2 regions of the Agrobacterium larrymoorei genome follow, and region 2 is predicted to be linked to the other one. Evidence: riboswitches for the same ligand, from Rfam matches in the RefSeq annotation. Region 2 holds a riboswitch; the other holds the start of a gene.
The links. A riboswitch is a leader RNA that binds a small molecule or an ion and turns the genes downstream of it on or off. The one in region 2 is predicted to bind thiamine pyrophosphate.
Positions count from the first base shown of each region.

Region 1 (10,709 bases), on a different replicon from region 2:
AGTCGCATCATTGCGGCGGCCAGCCTCATGCCGCTTTTTGCTCTTTCTGCAATCTGGCTGCGCCGTCGCCAGAAGGCTGAGCAGGCGCGTGCGGCATCCGAACAGGATCGTGCGGAGCTGGAGCGCCGGGTTCAGGAGCGCACGCGCGACCTGACCATGGCGCGCGACCGGCTTCAGGCAGAAATCCTGCGTCACGAACAGACGGGCAAGGAATTGCAGAGCGTGCAGCACGAACTGGTGCAGGCCAACCGTCTTTCCATTCTGGGTCAGGTTGCCGCCGGTGTTGCGCATGAGATCAACCAGCCCGTCGCCACCATCCGCGCCTTTGCTGACAATGCCCGTACCTTCCTGAAGCGAAAGCGTGTTCCCGAGGCGGATGAGAACCTCGAAAGCATCGCCGCACTGACCGAACGCATCGGCGTCATCACCAGCGATTTGAAGATACTTGCCCGCAAGGGCCGCACTGCGGCGGAGCCCGTCAGCATTCGCCTCGTCATCGAAGGCGGCGTGGTGCTACTCCGCAGCCGCTTTTCAGGCCGCATGGATATGCTGGATATCCAGCTTCCGGACGAGACTGTGAAGGTGCTGGGCAGCCGCATCCGTCTGGAACAGATCGCCATCAACCTTCTTCAAAACGCGCTGGAAGCGGTGGAAGACAGGGATGACGGGCGCGTCGAGGTTCGCACCCGCGAAGAAGGCGAAGAGGTGGTGCTGACGGTTCGCGACAACGGGCCGGGCATTGCCGGGCATATTCACGAGCAGCTTTTCTCGCCGTTCAATACGTCCAAGGAAGGCGGCCTTGGCCTCGGCCTCGTCATTTCCAGCGATATTGCTTCCGATTACGGTGGGCGCATCGAAGTGGAAACCGGCGAGAGCGGCACCTGTTTTTCCGTTTATTTGAAGCGAGCATGAGATGACGACGAGCGGAACGATCTTTCTGGTGGATGACGACTCGCAGCTGCGCAAGGCCATGCGCCAAACGCTGGAGCTGGAGGGCATGACGGTAACGGCGTTCCCGAAGGCCGAGCTTGCGTTGGAAGCGCTGGAGCAGGATTTCGACGGTGTCATCATTACCGATGTCCGTATGCCGGGCATGGACGGTCTTCAGTTTTTCGAGCGCGTGCGCAAGATCGATGCCGATCTGCCCGTCATCCTCATCACCGGGCATGGCGATGTTCCAATGGCCGTCGCGGCACTTCAGAGCGGCGCTTACGATTTCATCGCCAAGCCATTTCCCGCTGAACGCATGGTGGAAAGCGCACGCCGTGCCTTGGAAAAGCGCAAGCTTATCATGGAAAACCGTGCGCTTCGGCGTGCAGCCGAACATGCGCAGGATGATTTGCCCCTGCTTGGCCAGACGCCCGCCATGGAACGGCTGCGCAACACGCTGCGCCACATTGCCGATACGGATGTGGATGTGCTGGTGGCGGGCGAAACCGGCAGCGGCAAGGAAGTGGTGGCGACAGCGCTACACCGCTGGAGCAAGCGCCGCTCAGCGGCAAATTTCGTTGCCCTGAATTGTGGCGCGCTGCCGGAAACCGTGATCGAAAGCGAGCTTTTCGGCCACGAGGCGGGTGCCTTCACCGGCGCGCAGAAGAAGCGCATCGGGCGCATAGAACATTCCAGCGGCGGCACGTTGTTTCTCGATGAAATCGAAAGCATGCCGCCTGCCGTGCAGGTAAAAATGCTGCGCGTGCTGGAAATGCGTGAAGTCTCGCCTGTCGGCTCCAATGAGGAGCGCCCCGTCGATATTCGCGTCGTCGCTGCCGCCAAGGTCGATCTTGGAGACCCGGAGCAGCGCAAGGATTTTCGCGAAGACCTCTATTACCGCCTGAACGTGGTGACACTCTCGATTCCGCCATTGAGAGAGCGTCGGGCGGATATTCCGCTTCTGTTTTCGCACTTCGTCAACAAGGCGTCCAGCCGGTTCGGAATGCCGGTGCCGCAGATCGGCGCAAGCATTTCCCGCCATCTCAACGATCATGACTGGCCGGGCAATGTGCGCGAACTCGGGCATTTTGCCGAGCGTGTGGTGTTGGGGCTTGAGGCCGGGCCTTCCACGGCACCCGTTTCCGTCTCCGGTCCCGCTGTCGCGGGCACGCTTGCGGAACGAATGGATCGCACCGAGGCCGATATTATTCGCGAGGCATTGGAAAAGCACGAGGGCGATGTCGCCAACACCATCGCGACACTCGGCATTGCCCGCAAGACTTTTTACGACAAGCTGCAACGCCATAATATCAGCCGCTCCGACTATGTTCCCAAGGGAGCATGAGCCGAGCGGCTGTCTGTTTCATTTCGTCTATCAGCTCGATACGCAGAAATGGCTCCGGCCATCATTGCCGATAAACGTACCGCTACGGGCATTGAAGCTGCGGTAACGCTGCGAGCAGTAATCGTACCAGGCTTCAGACCATGGCTCGAGTGTGCGGTAAGCCGGGCGGGCCTGATAAACGGGTCGAGCTTCGTAAACCGGCTGCGCGCGATAGACCGGGCGCGGTGCCGGCTGGTAGGTGCGGTAATCCGGGTCGTCATAGCTGTAGGACGGCTGGTAGGTCTGATAACGGCGCACCGGCGGATCGACGTAAACCGGCTCTTCCTCGTAGCGGGGCTGGGAAAGTGCCGAGCCAACGGCAACACCCGCAGCAAGACCAAGCACGCCGCCGATCAGGGCCGCATCGCGGTTGCGGTGACGCCATTCATCGGCGGACGCCGTGTTCAAAGGGGCAAGGACGGTTGCAGAGACTGCAAGAGCCAGAAGAGATTTTGCTGCAATCGAGGCCATGTTCGTTATCCATCAAATCGGCAGTTCGCTGCCAGTTGCTATCTGATGGTTAAGAAAATATGCGGCGATGGCTGAACGGTCGCTGAATAAATTAAGGCAAAGCGAAGGCAGAAGAAACCCGCCTTTGCGTTACTTTTTTATGCTGCGTAACGGCTAATCGCCAGATCGGCAGTCTCGATCTCCGGCCTGTTGCCGGAAACGAGATCCGCCAGCACGCGGGCCGAACCGCAGGCCATGGTCCAGCCAAGCGTGCCGTGGCCGGTGTTGAGATAAAGATTGCCGTAGCGCGTTGCGCCGATGACCGGCGTACCATCCGGCGTCATCGGGCGCAGGCCGCACCAGAATTTTGCCTGCGCCTGATCTCCCGCGCCGCCGAACAGGTCTTCGACGGAATGGGTCAGCGTCGCCTGCCGCTTGGCGGGCAGGTCCTTGTTGAAGCCCGCAATCTCCGCCATGCCGCCAACGCGGATGCGGTCGCCCAGCCGGGTAATCGCAACCTTGTGTGCTTCGTCCATCACGGTCGAAACCGGCGCCTTCGCCTCGTTAACCACAGGCACGGTGATAGAATAGCCCTTCACCGGATAGACCGGCAGGTCGATGCCAAGGTGCTTGAGGAAATGCGGCGTGTAGCTACCCAGCGCACCGATGAACACATCCGCCTCGATCAGGCCCTTCGTCGTCTCGATGGCCTTGATGCGGGTTCCCTCGGTAATCGGGCGCATGATGCCGGTGTCGTAGAGGAAGGTCACGCCCGCCTGTTCGGCCAGCTTTGCAAGCTCGGAGGTAAACATGAAGCAGTCGCCCGTCTCGTCGCCCGGCAGGCGCAAACCGCCAACGATCTTGTCCCGCGCGGAGGCAAGGCCCGGTTCGGCGGCCACGCAGCCGTCCCGGTCCAGAATCTCATAACGCACGCCACCTGCTTTGAGGACTTCCACGTCCTTGCCGATGCCATCGAACTGCTTTTGCGTGCGAAACACTTCCAGCGTGCCCTGCGTGCGCTGATCGTACTGGATGCCGGTTTCGTCGCGCAGTGCCATCAGGCAGTCGCGGCTATATTCGGCCACCCGCACCATGCGGCTCTTGTTCACATTATAGCGCGCAGCCGTGCAATTGCTCAGCATCTGCGCCATCCAGCGCCACGCCGCAGGATCGGCGGTGGGGCGGATGATGAGCGGCGCATGCTGCATAAACAGCCATTTCAGCGCCTTCATCGGAATGCCCGGTGCCGCCCAGGGGGAGGAGTAACCGGGCGAAACCTCGCCCGCATTGGCAAAGCTGGTTTCCAATGCCGCAGCGGGTTGACGGTCGATAACGGTGACGCTGTGGCCAGCCTTGGCAAGATACCAGGCGGACGTCACACCCACGACACCTGCTCCGAGAATGGTGATCTTCATGCTGGTCTCACTTGTCTGTCTTGGTGTCTTGCCCAGCGGCAATGTGTTGCCCTGGCTGAATATAGGTGCGGCGATAGCGTTGGCCGAGCCGCGTCAGGATTTCATAGGCAATCGTTCCCGCATCCTCGGCAATCGCTTCCAGCGGCTGGTTCGGGCCGATGATCTCGACCAGACTGCCATGCTTCAGCGTACCTTCCGGCAGCGCGGAAATATCAAGCGTCATGCTGTCCATCGAGACACGCCCGGCTATTGGAAGCCTGATGCCATTGTAATAGGCAGCCCCCCGGTTGCTGAGCGAACGCGGAATTCCGTCCGCGTAACCCGCAGCGATGGTCGCAAGCCGTGTTTCCCCGCTTGTCCGCAGGGAAGCGCCGTAGCCGACAAAGCTACCCGCTGGCACCGTCCGCGTCTGCACCACGGCAACGTTCAGCGCCACCACGGGCTTCATCGGATTGGGACGGGCGCTGGAGGGTGCGCCGCCATAAAGCGCAACGCCGGGGCGCATCAGGCTGTTGTGGTAATCCGCACCCAGAAAAACGCCGCCGGAATTGGCAAAGCTGACGGGCACATTGGGAAACATCTCAGCCGATTTGCGCATCACGCCAAGCTGCGATCCATTGGCCTCATGGTCCGGCTCATCGGCGCAGGCCAGATGGCTCATAATGTAGGCCAGCTCTATGCCGTTCAGCAGCGCGGGGCAGGCGTAAAGCTCTTCCAGCTCGTAAGGCGCAAGGCCAAGCCGCGACATGCCAGTATCGATCTGAAGCGCGGCAGGCAGGGTTCTTCCAAGCGTTGTCGCCTGCGCAGACCATTGCGCCACCTGCTCCAGCGAATTGAGGACAGGAACGATGTTCAGCCCAGCACAGGAGGTTTCATTGCCGGGCTGCAGTCCGTTCAGCACGAAAATCTTTGCATCCGCGCCAATGTGAAGGCGAAGCGAAATCGCTTCATCGATATGCGCCACGAAGAAATGGCGGCAGCCCGCGTCATAAAGAACAGGCGCCACGATATCTGCGCCCAGCCCATAGGCACCGGCCTTGACCACCGCGCTCGTCACGGCTGCGGGAGCCTGTGCTGCCAGCGCCAGATAATTGTCGCGCAAGGCGCTCAAATCGATTGTCAGATAGCCGCTTGCGCCGCCTTTGGCCTTCTGATGGCTGATTGTCATGTCCATCGTCGTTCCCTTTATTCTTATCCGAATAAGCTATTGCAACGATGATCGAATTTTTGCAGATTGAATGGAATTTCATGCGACTAATCGCAGGAATGCGCAATTTTATGCAACGAAACGGAATGAAATTATGTCGTCTCTGGACGCTACGGATCGCCACATCATCCGCCTGCTGCGGCTCAATGCGCGCATGAGCAATGCCAAGCTTGCCGCAGAGGTTGGTCTTTCGCCATCCGCCTGCCTGCGGCGCGTGGATATTCTGGAGCGGGAAGGCGTCATTCGCGGCTATACCGCCATCACCGGAAGTGCCGCGGGCGACGAGATGATCTCCGTCATCGTGCAGATCACACTGGACCGGCAGACGGAAGATTTTCTCAACCGCTTCGAAAACGCCGTGCGGCGTTATCCCGAGGTGCGGGAATGCTATCTGATGACCGGCGGTTCCGATTATCACCTGCGCGTCGAGGTGGAGACGGCGGGAGATTTCGAGCGGGTGCACAAGGACATATTGTCCAAGCTACCGGGCGTCTCGCGCATTCACTCCAGCTTCGCCATCAGAAACGCGCTCGCTGGCGGCAAGCTGAAGGTGGCGGAGCGAAAGCCCTGAAACTCTAAGCATTCCACCAGCGATAAAAATGGTGCACGGGGCCGCGCCCTTTGCCGATCTGGATATTGCGCCCGGCGGCCAGTGCGCCCTGGAGATATTCCTTGGCAAGGCCAATCGCATCCGGCAGAGCCAGCCCAAGTGCCAGGTGGGCGGTAATCGCTGCGGCAAGCGTGCAGCCTGTTCCGTGGTCGTTCGTGGTTTCGATGCGCGGCATGGAAAACTCCTGCACGCTCGTCCCGTCGAGAAGAAGATCGGTGCTTTCCGGCCCGCTTCCATGCCCGCCCTTGATCAGCACGGCGCGGGCTCCAAGCGCAAGAATTTGCTCGGCCTGCTTTATCGTCGCCTTGCGGTCACCAGCGATTTGGCTGCCGGTCAGTAGCGCGGCTTCGGGAAGGTTAGGCGTTGCAAGCAGCGCCTGTGGCAGCAGTTCTGCGCGCAGCGTTTCCACCGCTTCCTCTCGCAACAGCCGGTCGCCGGATGTCGCCACCATGACGGGATCGAGAACCACCGGCTGCGATTGTCCGCTAAGCCGCTCTGCAATGATGCGGATCGTATCGATGCGCGATACCATGCCGATCTTCACGGCCCTGATATCGAGATCGGAAAAGACCGCGTCCATCTGCGCTGCGATCACTTCGGCAGATACATCTTCGACTGCGGTCACGCCCTTCGTGTTCTGCGCGGTAATGGCCGTAATCACGCTCGATGCATAAACGCCGAGTGCCGAAAAGGTCTTGATATCCGCCTGTACTCCGGCGCCGCCGCCGCTGTCGGAACCGGCAATGGTCAATGCAATGGCCGTCATGCGCGCGCTCCAAGACCCTTATCTACCGCCCGGCGAAATTCCTCGGTCGCGGCAGCAATATTTTCCGCGCGGAACAGTGCGGAAATCAGCGCCACACCATCGGCTCCGGCGGCGATGATGGAAGGAACACGTTCCAGCGTGATCCCGGCAATGGCCCCAACCGGCGTGTCGGGCCGCTTGTGACTTAGAAAATCTCGCAGTTCCTTCAGCCCCTCCAGCCCGACCGGGCGGTCGGGATTGACCTTGGATGTGGTCTCGAACACGCCACCAATGCAGGCGTAATCCGCAGAGGTTTCAGCCACGCGCTCAGCATCCGCCATCGATTTCACCGTCAGGCCTATGATGGCTTCGGCACCCAAAAGCCGTCTTGCCATCTCAGTCTCTATGTCATCTGCCCCCAGATGCACGCCATCTGCGCCCGCAGCCAAAGCCACATCCACGCGGTCATTGATCACCAGTGGTACGCCGGTCCCTTTTAGAGCCTGCGCAATCAGCCTCGCCTGCTCGATCATGCGCCGGGTGGAAGCGTGCTTGTCACGGTACTGGATAATCGTCGCGCCATGGCGCGCGGCAATGGCTGCAAGCTCCGGCAGAGGCGCAATATCTGCAAGCGACGCATCAACGAGCGCGTTCAGCCGATAATCAATCTTCGTCATGTTCAATCCTTGCATGGGAGAGAATGTCGTTGCCGTTAAGGTTGAAGAGCGCATCCAGAAACGCTGCTTCGAAACTGCCCGGCCCGCGCGCATGCCGGGCTGCAATCTCAGCCGAAACGCCGGTCACGGTCAGTGCTGCGGCAGCCGCCAGCATCACGTCGTTTTCCACCGCCATGAAGGCGGCAATCACGCCACCGGAAAGGCACCCGGTTCCCGTTACTTTCGCCATAAGGGAGTGGCCGTTGACGATGCGGATTTTGCGGGTTGTATCGCTTAAACGATCCACAGCCCCTGTCTGGATACGAAGCGCCGTGCCTACATCGCCGATCACGGCCATTTCGGCAGCATTTCCACGCATGATGGATGGGTTGAGTTGCGCCAGCTCATGGGTGAAATCCAGCCGAGAAGGCGAATAATCGCAATGAACGGGGTCCACGATCCACGGCTTGCCTTCCCCATTGGCAATCGAGACCGCCATGCGGATAACCTTGCGCCGTTCAGCATCCAGCGTGCCAAGATTGATCGTCAGCGCGTCTGTCTTGCGAACAAAACTTTCGATCTCTTCTTCCGAAGAGGTCATGGAAGGAATGCCGCCCACGGCGGTAATACCGTCTGCAGTAAACTTCTGCACCACCGTATTCATCAGGCAATGAACGCGCGGACGTCGCTCCCGCACACGCGCCAGAAGATCTGCCGCCGTTTGAGCGGTGGGAAAACTCGACATGTCTCAATCGCCTCCAGACGCTGAGATCAGGGCACATTCGAGCGGAGAAAAGAAAAGCTTTGCCAGCAGCGGCGACCGTTCCGTTCCTACGCCGGCATAACCCGGATCAGGTTCAAGAGTTCGGCTCACCGCCATCTCAGCATCGTTCGATGCTCCCCTCGGAATGAGCGGAAACTGTCGCTTTTTTGCAGATGTGTCAATGCTTCACATGAAGCGTCGATTGCCTTCAGGCAGTGACGGCCTGTCCCGCCTGCTTGCGGAAGCCCGGCAGCGACCGGGCGCTTTCTTCCAGTGCATCGATCAGGTGATCGATCGTCGTGCGCGCCGGTCTGCCGAGTGCGGTGATCACGCCCCATTGGAAGGGCACGTGGAAGGAAAGCGGCAGCACGGCAAGGTCTTTTACCGGCAGCCCGCTGACGGTGATCGATTCGACCACGGCGACCCCAAGCCCGGCGCGGGCAAGCGACATGGACACATAGGTCGCGTTGCTATCGACAATGCCGTACAACTCTATGCCCTGCTCGCTGAAAGCCTGCTCGATCTGCATGCGCAACCGGTAGGGATTGGCAGGCGCGATGATGCGGCGGCGGGCAAGGTCGAGCGGGGTTATGACGTCATTCTGCGCCAGCGGATCATCCTGCCTAACGATGGCAACGCAGGGCACTTCGCCGATCCAGTGCACGTCTATACCGGGATTATCCAGCGGAAGGCTTGCAAGGCCCACATCCGCCGTGCGCGCCACCACGGCCTGAACGACATTTTCGGACGCGATGCTGCGCACATGCACCTGGTTTGGAAACAGAGGCTCTGGCAGCTTTGCGAGTGCCGTGGGCACGAGGCTTGCGGCCAGGGCTGGCACCGCCATGATTTCGATGGGCCGCGTATCGGCATCATCGATCCGCCTTGCGCTTTCGCTGATCGTGCGCAACCCGCCAAGAAAAAGCTCGGCCTGCGAGAAGAAAGCAATGCCCTGCTCGGTCGGCGCAATGCGCGGTCCGTTGCGGTGCAGAAGGGTGAAACCGATATCCTGCTCGAGGTCTTGGATGAGGCGGCTGACGACCGGCTGGGATTTGCCCAAAGCCTTTGCCGCGCCCGTCATGCTTCCGATGGATACCACCGCAACGAATGCTTCAAGCTGCCGGGTATCCAGATATTTCTCAATCATTTTCAGGCCTTGGGTGGCACGGTCTCAGTCGACCATATGTTTCGGCGGCTTCAACAAAACCTTGGAGCCTTTCCATTCGACAAGGAAACGCTCTTATCACCTGAAATGGACGTTTCAGGGGTTTTGCCCGTATGGAAGTGAAATAATTTGCCCACCCGTAGACCCAAACCGCGAGGGCCTTTCAATGTGGTAGGTGATGGCGCTTCCAGTGGCAAGCGCTATATTTTCACAACTGCGCGTTTTCCTGATCGGCCAGTTCCGGCTTCTTGCCTTCGAATAGGCGCGCGCGCGAACCGTTGAGATGCTGGCGCATCAACCGGCGGGAAAGCTCGCAATCGCGGTTCTTGATCGCCTCGTAAATGGCGGCGTGTTCGTCATAGACATGGCGAAGACCAAGCATCGAATTCTTCAGCGAAAGCCCGTGAAACTGCATGCCGACGGCAATATGATCCTTCAGCGCTTCCATGGCGGTGGAGAAATAGGTATTGCCGGAAGCCTTGGCGATTGCCAGATGAAACTGGAAATCGGCATCTTCCCGGTGCCGCTGACGGTTGGTCGCTTCTTTCAGCGAAGCCAGCGCGCGGCTGATCAGGGCAAGTTCCGCCTCGCCATAACGCTCCGCCGCGCAGGCTGCTGCTTCCGGCTCCACCGTCATGCGAAATTCGTAACAGTTCTGCAGATCGGCAATATTTTCCAGCGGGCTGAAGCCTAGCGCCTGCTTGACGCCGATGCTGCGCACGAAGCTGCCCGCACCCTGCCGCGAATAGACAAGGCCCTTGTCGCGCAGCTTTTTCAGCGCATCGCGCACAATGGGGCGGGAAACTTCGAATTCGGCGGCAAGATCGTGCTCCGTCGGCAGGCGCTCGTCATTCTTGTACGCGCCGGACTTGATGGCATGCTGAAGCCGTTCGTAAACGACGTCGCTCAAACTCTTGCGATGAGAAACCTGTTCTATCGCCCCCATGTTTTCTCAGCCTCTCCACCTGTTACAGCCTCGGCCAGCCGGACGAGTGTGTCCTCCGCTCCGAAGCCGCCTGATTTGGTAATGTAGAAGGTGCCATTCATTTCAGCAACGGGTAGGCCGGGCATTGCTTCGCCAACGAAACGCAGCAGATGAATGCCCTGCGCGTCGAAATAGGCCTCCGCCGTCGCCCCGCCGGAGAGCAGAACGGTGTCACCCTGCCGCACCATGGTTGCCAGGGAAGCGGAAAGTGCCGCCGCAGCTTGAGTTGCCGCGACTTCCGTTTCTGCGGGCACCGCCTGCAACAGCGTGATTGCCGCATTTTCCTGCCGGGTTTGACTGGAAGAAATCACCCCATTGGGTGCGGCATGATAGGCAAGGTCGGGATATCTGGCGCGAAGCTTCGACACCTGCTCCAGCGTGATCGGGTCGCGCGAACCC
Region 1 covers NZ_CP039692.1:1,214,360-1,225,068, forward strand. The annotation lists gene CFBP5473_RS19880 (sensor histidine kinase) at 1-912, shown strand, start outside; gene CFBP5473_RS19885 (sigma-54-dependent transcriptional regulator) at 914-2,275, shown strand; gene CFBP5473_RS19890 (BA14K family protein) at 2,306-2,785, opposite strand; gene CFBP5473_RS19895 (D-amino acid dehydrogenase) at 2,923-4,179, opposite strand; gene alr (alanine racemase) at 4,187-5,353, opposite strand; gene CFBP5473_RS19905 (Lrp/AsnC family transcriptional regulator) at 5,481-5,957, shown strand; gene thiD (bifunctional hydroxymethylpyrimidine kinase/phosphomethylpyrimidine kinase) at 5,962-6,762, opposite strand; gene thiE (thiamine phosphate synthase) at 6,759-7,418, opposite strand; gene CFBP5473_RS19920 (hydroxyethylthiazole kinase) at 7,405-8,142, opposite strand; TPP riboswitch at 8,209-8,311, opposite strand; gene CFBP5473_RS19925 (LysR family transcriptional regulator) at 8,369-9,307, opposite strand; gene CFBP5473_RS19930 (FadR/GntR family transcriptional regulator) at 9,534-10,271, opposite strand; gene CFBP5473_RS19935 (four-carbon acid sugar kinase family protein) at 10,259-10,709, opposite strand, start outside.
Region 1: linked by a shared signal. The riboswitch ahead of CFBP5473_RS19920 (hydroxyethylthiazole kinase) and the one ahead of thiC (phosphomethylpyrimidine synthase ThiC) in region 2 are both predicted to bind thiamine pyrophosphate.

Region 2 (10,709 bases):
GCTGGAAAATGCCCGCATAATCATCGCCTTCCAACGCGAAGTAACCGGCATTGTGGAAATATTCCAGTTTGCGATTCTCGCTATCCATGCGGTTGATGGCGACCGTCGTCTTGCCATGCTCCTTGCGGTAGCCGACGCCCTGCGTATCCGGCATGTAGAAGCTGTCCATCTCGATCAGGCAGATGCGCCCGCGTTCCAGCTGGGTTTCCACGTGGTTTTCGATGCTGTCGAAAATCGCCAGTTCGGTGACGCGGATGCCATAGAGCGCTTCGAGGTCTTCCAGCGGCACCTTGAAGAAGGTGAACTGATCGCCCTCGAAATCCTGGGTCAGCGTGAAGCCGAGCATGGCCTCCGGCGGCAGTCCGCTGGAGGCCAGAAGCTCGATCCAGAGATCGACATAGCAATTGGTTTCCGGCCACATCCGGTCAGACGCATGGAGCGGGTGAGGGGTGTAGTTTTCAGCGTTCAAGCCCGGAAATATTGCCGTCATGCAAACATCAGCCCCAGAGCGTTTCGCGAACCGATTGCGGCCACTGATCCACATCCAGACCATGCTTGGCAAAGAGCGCCAGCGCGATGCGTTCCAGACCGAAGCCGACGCAGGCCGTGTGGGCAACTTCGCCATCGGCAAGGTTCAGACCCCACTTCGTACCGAAGGAATCCTGATGGTAGTTGAAGCTCATGCAGGCCGTCAGGTTGGTCGTGGAGGTAACGGGAATCAGCAGTTCGAATTTCAGGTTCTGATCGCGCTGATTGTTGACCAGCATCCTACCCGCGCGTCCGAAGAACGGATCGTTGGCAATATCGATCTTCACCTCGAGACCGATCTTTTCCATCATCTCGACGCCGCGATCCATCCAGATCTGGCGGAATTCGGTCACGTCGCTCTCGGTGCCCATGCGCACATATTCGCGCATGCGGAAGAGCTGCTGGCGTGCCGGGTCCTTGGAAGGCTCGTGGCGGAAGCAATAGGACTGGATGTCGTAGAGACCACCATTTTCAGGCAGGTTTCCGCGCTTGGCGATGGTCGGATACAGCGGATAGCAGGCGGCTGGTGTCAGCACGATGTCGGTAATCTTCTGGTCTTTCGTCCAGTCCGTGCCTTCATCCATGCTTTTGATCAGGCTGACATGATCGAGCTCGCAGCCGCAGAAGGAATGCACGGTGCCCGCAAGCTGCGGAAAGCTCTTCATGTAGCCGCTTTTTTCGAAATAGGCGCGGTTGATGCCGGGCGGGAAGCGGATGGCTTCGGCCTTGTCACCGCCGCCGACCTTGTCGATCAGGCGTTCGAAAGCGGTGATGACGTCTTCGAACTGGCCGCTGCGACCATACAGGCCGTCCACGCCGGTATCGATCAGCAGGCCCTTGTCGAACAGGCGATCGAGAAACGATGTTTGCATGTCCATGGTCTTATCCCAAAAGGCTCGTGTCCTGCTTCTGAACCAGCAGGAGATTGGCGGAATTGCTCAAGATTCTGTCGTTGGAAATCATCAATTGCGCGGAATGCGCATCGCGCAGATGCCGCCCGACGCTATACGGCGTGCCGTTCTTGTAACCCATGATGCCGCAGATCAGCATCGCATGGTTGATGATTTCGAGGATGGTTTCGGAAGAACAAATCTTCACATTGTTCATGGCGATGGCAAAGGCCATCGACATCAATCTGTCCGGGTCCGTCTTGGTGTCTTCGTAAGCCTTGATGCCCGCAATCACGTTGGATTTGACGATCTGTAGCTTGTTGGAAACCTCTGCCAGACGCAGCGCGCCGGGAGGCGTGACGCCGGGAGATTTGCGGGCAGCAGCACGCACGAAGGCCTGCGCGCGTGCAACGGCATCGGCTGCGATGCCGTACCACACACCGCTCCAGAGAAGGTGTGATGTGGCGAGCATGGATTGTGCCGCGATTTCCGCGAAAGGCTTGGGGAATATCTGTTCGGCAGGAGCTTCACCTTTGAACAGGAAGCCATCCGAGCAGGTGCCACGCATGCCGAGCGTGTTCCACACATGGGTCTTTTCGAGGCTGTACTGGTCTTTCAGGAAAACCGTCATCACCTGATCGGCAGGTGCCGCATCCGCATGCGCCCGCGATGTGATGAGGATAGCGTCCGCTTCGCTGCCATAGGAAATGACGGTTGCGTCTTTTTCCAGCCGGCATTGATCTCCGGTAACTTCAATCGCGCAGATCGAATTGCGCAGGTTACCGCCGATGCCGCCTTCCGTCGTTGCCGAGCCGAGAAGAAGCTGTTCGCTTGCCACGCGGCGCATGAAGGCGCCGTGCCATTCGCTGGCTTCCCCATGCTCCACAAGGCTCGATGCCTTGATGTGGTGCATGGCGAAAATCATGGCGGTTGCCGAACACGCCTGACCCAGCGTGCAGCAGATATCGGCGATTTCCTGTAGACTTGCGCCTTCGCCACCCAGATGCGTCGGCACCTGAATGCCCAGCAGCCGCTCGCTTCGAAGAGCGTCAACTGCTTCACTCGGGAAACGACCCGCCGCGTCCACGTCATCGGCAAATTTGGCCGCAGTGGAGGCCACACGCTTGGCGCGTGCTGCCAGTTCCATGTTCTGTGAAGCGACGGCGGCGTCCATCAGGCCGCCTCTTTACCGTCAAGGATGGCTTTCACCGTCGTCTCAATCGCACCGATGCTTGCGAAGGACTTGCGGTTCAACATGCTGTCGGGGAATTCGATATCGAATGCTTCTTCAAGACCAAGCATCAATTGCACGGAGGCGAAGGAAGAAAGCCCTGCCGCGTAAAGATCGGCGTCGTCTGCAATCGTGTCGACAGGAACAGGAAGCTGGCCGAATTTCGACAGTACTTCACGAATAGTTGAATTCATCCCAAGTAATCTCCCTGAAGCTGGATGCTATCATAGCGCATCTTGCAGTTAATCGCGAAAAAATAACATTCCCATAAACGGTGAGGTTAATTTCGGGTGACCGAGACAACTTGACAAGAAAGTGTTCAGGGAGTTTCATGGTCGCATTCACCAGGGGTGTCCCGTCAAGGGGCTGAGATTCTGCTACCACGCGCAGTGACCCGTTGAACCTGATCCAGTTCATACTGGCGTAGGGACGGTGCAAACGCGGAAAACAGCAGTATCGGCCAAGCGCCGGGCAACTGTCATCTTTATCAATCCCGCGCTTTTTCGTCTTCATGCTCGAACTGGGTCTCCACTGTTTTGCTTTGGAGCCTCACGATGAACATTGCTGCTAAAAATCTCTCTCCCACGGTGACCACAGGTCCGCTGCCCGCCTCCACCAAGGTTTATAAGCCGGGTGTGGTGCACCCGCATATCCGCGTGCCGATGCGCGAAATCGCAGTGCACCCGACGGCTGGCGAACCGCCGGTCACGGTCTATGATTCCTCGGGTCCTTACACAGATCCATCGCATTTGCTTGATATCGATGGTGGCTTGCCGCGTCTTCGCCAGCAATGGGTTTTGGAGCGCGGTGACGTCGAACGTTACGAGGGCCGTCACGTCAAACCCGAAGATAACGGTTTTGCCACCGGAGAGCGCCTGACGCCGGAATTTCCGGCTCGCAACCAGCCGCTGCGTGCCAGGGATGGCAAAGCGGTGACGCAGCTTGCCTATGCCCGCGCAGGCATCATAACGCCTGAGATGGAATATATCGCCATCCGCGAAAATTTGGGGCGTGAGGGGGCGAAGGAGAAGCTGGTCCGTGATGGGGAGAGTTTTGGCGCGCATGTTCCCGATCACGTCACGCCGGACTTCGTGCGGCAGGAAGTGGCCTCGGGCCGCGCCATCATTCCCGCCAACATCAACCACCCGGAAGCCGAGCCGATGATCATCGGGCGGAATTTTCTGGTGAAGATCAACGCCAATATCGGCAATTCGGCGGTCACCTCCTCCATGGCGGAAGAGGTGGAGAAGATGGTCTGGGCCACCCGCTGGGGTGCAGATACGGTTATGGACCTTTCCACCGGCCGCAACATTCACAATATCCGCGAATGGATCATCCGCAATTCGCCGGTCCCGATTGGCACCGTGCCGCTCTATCAGGCGCTGGAAAAGGTGAATGGCATCGCCGAAGATCTGAACTGGGAGGTTTTCCGCGATACGCTGATCGAGCAGGCCGAACAGGGCGTCGATTACTTCACCATCCATGCGGGCGTGCGGCTTCACTACATTCCGCTCACCGTCAACCGCGTCACGGGCATTGTTTCGCGTGGCGGCTCGATCATGGCCAAGTGGTGTCTGCATCATCATAAGGAAAGCTTCCTCTATGAGCATTTCGAGGAAATCTGCGATATTTGTCGTGCTTATGATGTGTCCTTCTCGCTGGGCGATGGCCTGCGTCCGGGCTCGATTGCCGATGCAAACGATGCGGCGCAGTTTGCCGAACTGGAGACGCTGGGCGAGCTGACGCAGATCGCCTGGGTGAAAGATTGTCAGGTTATGATCGAAGGCCCCGGCCATGTGCCGATGCACAAGATCAAGGAAAACATGGACAAGCAGCTGAAGACCTGCGGCGAAGCGCCGTTCTACACGCTCGGACCGCTGACGACGGATATTGCGCCCGGTTATGACCACATCACCTCCGGCATCGGTGCTGCGATGATCGGCTGGTTCGGCACGGCGATGCTTTGCTACGTGACGCCGAAAGAGCATCTGGGTCTGCCGGATCGTAACGACGTGAAGGTGGGTGTCATTACCTACAAGATCGCGGCACATGCCGCGGATCTCGCCAAGGGGCATCCGGCAGCGCAGGTGCGTGACGATGCGCTCTCCCGCGCCCGCTTCGAGTTCCGGTGGGAAGATCAGTTCAATCTGTCGCTGGACCCGGAAACGGCGCGGTCCTTCCACGATGAGACCTTGCCGAAAGAAGCGCACAAGGTCGCGCATTTCTGCTCCATGTGCGGACCGAAATTCTGCTCCATGCGCATTTCACACGACATCCGATCCGAAGCCCAGAAGGAAGGGCTGGAAGCCATGGCGGAAAAGTTCAAGCAGGGCGGCGATCTCTATATGCCGCTGCCACAGCCTGTGGCCGGAGAGTGAGATGCGCATTCTCATCAAAGGGGCGGGCGTCGCCGGTTTGACGGCTGCTCTTGAAATGGCAAAACGCGGCTTCTCGGTGGAGGTGCATGACATCTTCGCCGAGGTTGGTCACGGTGCATCATGGTACGCGGGCGGAATGCTGGCGCCATGGTGCGAGCGGGAGAGTGCGGAAGAAGCGGTTCTGACCCTTGGCCAGTCGGCGCTCGACTGGTGGGAGGAGGCGACGCCCGGCCTCGTTACGCGCAACGGTACGCTGGTCGTCGCGCCTGCCCGCGATAAGGCTGAGCTTTCGCGCTTTGCCTCTCGGACAACCGGTTATCGCTGGGTGGACGAAGAGGAGATTGCAGCGTTGGAGCCCGATCTTGCGGGGCGTTTTCGGCACGGGCTTTTCTTCGAAGGCGAGGGCCATCTCGATCCAAGATTGGCGCTGCATGCACTGCACCAGCGTCTGGTTTCGATGGGTGTGGTGTTCCATCTCGGCATCCAGACCATGGATGGCAGCGGCTTCGACCTCACTATCGATTGCACTGGCCGTGCACAGGTCGGTTCCCTGCCGGGGCTTCGCGGCGTGCGTGGCGAAATGCTCTATCTCGCGAGCGACGAGATTTCACTTTCGCGGCCCGTGCGCCTGCTCCATCCGCGCATCCCGCTCTATGTCGTACCGCGAGAGCCGGGGCGCTTCATGGTGGGTGCGACTATGATCGAGTCCGAAGACGAAGGACCGATTTCGGCGCGTTCGATGATGGAGTTTCTCAACGCCGCTTACGCGCTTCACCCGTCTTTCGGCGAAGCGCAGATTATCGAAACGGGAACGGGCATCCGGCCCGCTTTTCCCAACAATCTTCCCCGCATCAAAGAGGAAGGCAACACGATCTTCATCAATGGTGCGCATCGGCACGGCTTTCTACTTTCGCCCGCCATGGCGCGGCAGGCCGCCGACATTCTGGATAAAAAGGAGGTTTCCCATGCGAATTCACGTCAACGGCGAAGAGCATGATCTCACCACAGCAACACTCTCGGAGCTTCTGAGCGTGCTCGACTACGAGGGCGATTGGCTGGCGACGGCGGTCAATGGCGATCTCGTCCATGCCGAAGACCGCCCCGATTTTCACCTGAAGGCTTTCGACAGGATCGAAATCCTCTCGCCCATGCAGGGAGGATGATATGTTGAGACTTTACGATCGCGACGTCAGTTCCCGCCTTCTGCTCGGAACGGCGCGTTACCCATCGCCCGCCGTTCTGGCCGATGCCGTGCGCGCAGCCAAGACGGATATTCTGACCATTTCCCTTCGCCGTGAGACCGCAGGGGGCAAAAAGGGCGGACAGTTTTTCGAACTGATCCGCGAGCTGGATCGCCTCATCCTGCCCAACACGGCGGGGTGCCATACGGCAAAGGAAGCCGTGCTGACGGCCAAGATGGCGCGGGAAGTGTTCAAGACCAACTGGATCAAGCTGGAAGTGATCGGGCATCACGATACGCTTCAGCCGGATGTGTTTGGACTGGTGGAAGCTGCGCGCATTCTCTCCGACGAAGGTTTCGAGGTCTTCCCCTATACGACGGACGATCTGGTCGTGGCGGAAAAACTGATCGATGCGGGCTGCAAGGTGCTGATGCCATGGTGCGCGCCCATCGGCAGTGCCATGGGGCCGCTCAACATCACGGCGCTGAGATCGATGCGGGCGCATTTTCCAGATGTGCCAATGATCGTGGATGCAGGCCTTGGCCGCCCTTCGCATGCAGCAACCGTTATGGAGCTTGGTTACGATGCCGTGCTGCTGAATACGGCGGTGGCTGGTGCGGGTAATCCCGTCATCATGGCTGGCGCATTCGCTAAGGCGGTGACGGCTGGGCGCGAGGCCTACCTTTCCGGCATGCTGGAGCCGCGCGATATGGCGGTTCCCTCCACCCCTGTCATAGGTACGGCGGTGTTCTCCTGAGATTGACAAGATAAGGCCAGGGCGGGATACCGGCATAAGCACAGAGAAGGAATGCCGCCCTTGAACAATCTCCTGATCGACATCGACGGTGTTGCGGTGGGTCACGCGACCGACCTGACTTTGGGTTCCGGCGTCACCGCCATCGTGTTCGATGAGCCCGCAATCGCCTCCGGCTCCACCCTTGGCGGTGCGCCGGGCGGGCGGGATACGGCGCTGCTCGATCCATTGATGACAGTGGACGCCGTCGATGCGTTCGTTCTGTCCGGCGGTTCCGCTTTCGGTCTGGATGCTGCCGGTGGGGTACAGGCGGGATTGCGGGAAAACGGGCGCGGGCTTAAGGTTGGAGCGACCCGCGTGCCTATCGTTCCGCAGGCTATTTTGATGGATTTGCTGAATGGCGGAGACAAGGACTGGGGTCTTCATTCGCCCTATCGTGAGATGGGATATGAGGCCTTCAAGGCCGCGTCCCGCAAGCCTTTTCCACTCGGTACGGTTGGCGCAGGGACGGGTGCCACGACGGCTACATTCAAAGGCGGGCTTGGCTCTGCCAGCGCGAAAACCTCTTCCGGTGTTGGAATAGCCGCAGTCGTTGCCGTCAACGCCATGGGCTCCGCGACAGTTGGGTCCAGCCAGCATTTCTGGGCTGCTGCCTTCGAAAGAGGCGGCGAATTTGGCGGGTTGGGCCTGCCGCCGGAATTTGCCGACGCGGACAGTGCTATGCGCATCAAGGGCGTCACGTTGACCGCAACCACCATTGGCGCAGTAGTGACGGATGCGGTTTTGACCAAGGCGCAGGCGCATCGTCTATCTATTATGGCGCATGGCGGGCTAGCGCGCGCCATCCTGCCCTCGCATCTCGCCAGCGATGGCGACACAATGTTTGCAGCGGCGACTGGCCGGAGGCCGCTGCAGGAGGTCGCGGAGTTTCACGAACTTTGCCACCTCGCAACGCTTGTCATGGCACGCGCCATCGCGCGGGGTGTGTTCGAAGCAACAGCGCTGCCGCATGAGGGCGCGCAACCGTCATGGCAGGATCGTTTCGGAGCGGCACATCCATGAGCGATCAGTCTCTCAAGCCGGTTCTTCGTGTCGATTTTCCACCGAATGAGCGTCTCGGACGCGGCAAGATCGAGCTGATGGAGTTGATCGCTTCCACCGGTTCCATTTCCGCTGCCGGGCGGGCAATGGACATGTCCTACCGCCGGGCATGGCTTCTGGTGGATGCTCTGAACCATATGTTCAATCAAACCGTCATCGAATCGCAACGGGGTGGCAAGCAGGGTGGCGGGGCGGGTCTCACGCCCTTTGGCGAAGAATTGCTGGCCCGCTATCGCGGCATGGAAAGCCGTATGCAGGATGCGCTTCGGGCTGATATCGACTGGCTGGAAGCCAATCGTAGCCGTGAAGGTGGAGACGCTCAGTAGGGATCGAGCGCCGCCGATTTGACGACGGCGAAGACAGTGCTTCCCTCTGTCAGCGACAGCCGCTCTGCGGAGAGGCTGGTGATGCGCGACAGGATGATATCGCCGCCGCAATCCACCTGCACCATCGCCATGCCGTCTTCAAACGTTGCGATATCGGCGATGTGGCCTTGAAGAATGTTCAGCGCGCTCAGACCCTCGGGCTTAACTGTCCCTAGCATCACATCACGCGCAGGCACATGCACGCGCACGGGCTTTCCCGGCTCTGCCGCTTTCGCGGGAACCTGCAAGCTCGTGCCCTTCAGACGAACGATGGCAAGGCCGTGGCGGGCATCGAATGTCTCCACCTTGCCGGAGAGAATGCTACCTGCTTCCCGCCGTTCCAGATGCGTGCTGAAGGCTGGGCGCGAGAGGATTTCCGAAGCGGCACCTTCCGCATCCACCCTGCCGTCCTTCATCACCACCACGCGGTCCGCCAGCCGGGAGACTTCGCTGACCGAATGGCTGACATAGATGATGGGGATTTTCGTCTCGTCGCGCAGCCGCTCCAGATAAGGAATGATCTCCGCCTTGCGTGCCTCATCCAGCGCCGCAAGCGGCTCGTCCATCAAAAGCAGGCGCGGCTGAACGAGAAGCGCGCGACCTATGGCGACACGCTGTTTTTCCCCACCGGAGAGATTTTCCGGCCTGCGCTTCAGCAGTGCACCGATGCCCAGCATCTCGATGACTTTGGCCGACTCTACGTCTTCTGCGGATTTGCCGGAAAACCAGCGGCCATAATGCAGGTTCTGCTCCACGGTCAGATGCGGAAAGAGCCGCGCTTCCTGAAACACATAGCCGAAGCCCCGTTTGTGTGCGGGACTGAAGATGCGCTTTTCGCTATCGGCCAGAACCTCTCCATCCAGTTCGATGCGGCCCTGATCTGGTTTCGTCAAACCGGCGATGATGCGGATGGCGGATGTTTTCCCGGAGCCCGAACGCCCGAAGAGCGCGGTGACGCCTTCGCCGGCGGTCAGCTGCGCATCAAGCGTGAAATCGCCGAGCCTGTGTTTTACATCGAAAAGTAGGGTCATTCGGCCATCACCCTTTTACCGATGATGCGGCCCAGGAATTCGGAAGCGAGAAGCGCGATCATCGAAATGGCGACGGCGACGAGCGTCAGCCTCAGCGCGCCCGCATCACCGCCGGGAACCTGCGTGAAGGTGTAGATGGCTGCGGAAAGCGTCTGCGTTTCACCGGGAATATTGGAGACGAAGGTAATCGTTGCGCCGAATTCACCCATGGCCTTGGCGAAAGCGAGGATCATGCCTGCGATGATGCCCGGCAGGGTCAACGGTAGCGTGACCGTCAAAAATACCCAGATTGGGCTCGCCCCCAGCGTTCCCGCAGCTTCCTCCAGCTTGCGGTCTACGGCTTCGATAGAGAGGCGGATGGAGCGAACCATCAGCGGAAATGCCATGACGGCGCAGGCGAGCGCCGCACCTGTCCAGCGAAAAGAAAAGACGATGCCGAAATATTGATCCAGAAACTGGCCGATAACGCCGCGCCGCCCGAACATGATCAGCAGAATAAAGCCGGTCACCACCGGCGGCAGGATCAGCGGAAGATGGACAATACCGTTCAGGAGAGATTTTCCCCAGAACTGGCCACGCGCCAGAGCCAATGCAATGAGAATACCGAAGGGAAGGCTCGCAAACATGGCGATAGTGGACACCCAGAGGCTCAGGCGTATCGCCGTCCATTCTTCCGCACTCAGCGATAACCAGTCCAAATCGGTGTTCCCACATTTTTTAAGGGCGCCCGGAATGCCGGGAGCCCTCTATCTTTAAGCTTCAATCTTACTTCAGAATGGTAAAGCCTTGGCTTTCGAAGAAAGGAGCGGCCTTGGCGGACTTCAGGAATTCAAGATAGGCGGCTGCTGCCGGGCTCTTGGATTCAGACAGGATCGCCACCGGATAGATGATCGGCTCATGGCTGTCCTGCGGGAATGTGCCGACGATCTTCACGCCCGGATCGGCAGCCGCATCCGTCTGATAAACGATACCATAGGGCGCCTCACCGCGAGAAACGAGAACGAGTGCCGCGCGCACGCTTTCCGCCCCTGCCACCTTGCCTTCAACGGAAGACCAGACGCCAAGCTTTTCAAGCGCGGCCTTGCCATACTTGCCAGCCGGAACGCTATCGACAGCGCCCATGGCAAGCTTGCCATCACCAACGAGACTGGAGAGATCGAAGCCCTGTTTGATTTCGACAGGCTTTGCCTTGTCTGCCGCGGCCACCAGAACGAGGCGGTTGCCGAGGAGATTGGTGCGCGTATCTTCCT
Region 2 covers NZ_CP039691.1:540,743-551,451, forward strand. The annotation lists gene CFBP5473_RS02475 (DUF1839 family protein) at 1-490, opposite strand, end outside; gene CFBP5473_RS02480 (amino acid--[acyl-carrier-protein] ligase) at 498-1,406, opposite strand; gene CFBP5473_RS02485 (acyl-CoA dehydrogenase family protein) at 1,411-2,592, opposite strand; gene CFBP5473_RS02490 (acyl carrier protein) at 2,592-2,843, opposite strand; TPP riboswitch at 2,986-3,097, shown strand; gene thiC (phosphomethylpyrimidine synthase ThiC) at 3,204-5,027, shown strand; gene thiO (glycine oxidase ThiO) at 5,029-6,024, shown strand; gene thiS (sulfur carrier protein ThiS) at 5,993-6,190, shown strand; gene CFBP5473_RS02510 (thiazole synthase) at 6,192-6,965, shown strand; gene CFBP5473_RS02515 (P1 family peptidase) at 7,017-8,024, shown strand; gene CFBP5473_RS02520 (winged helix-turn-helix domain-containing protein) at 8,021-8,389, shown strand; gene modC (molybdenum ABC transporter ATP-binding protein) at 8,383-9,459, opposite strand; gene modB (molybdate ABC transporter permease subunit) at 9,456-10,157, opposite strand; gene modA (molybdate ABC transporter substrate-binding protein) at 10,225-10,709, opposite strand, start outside.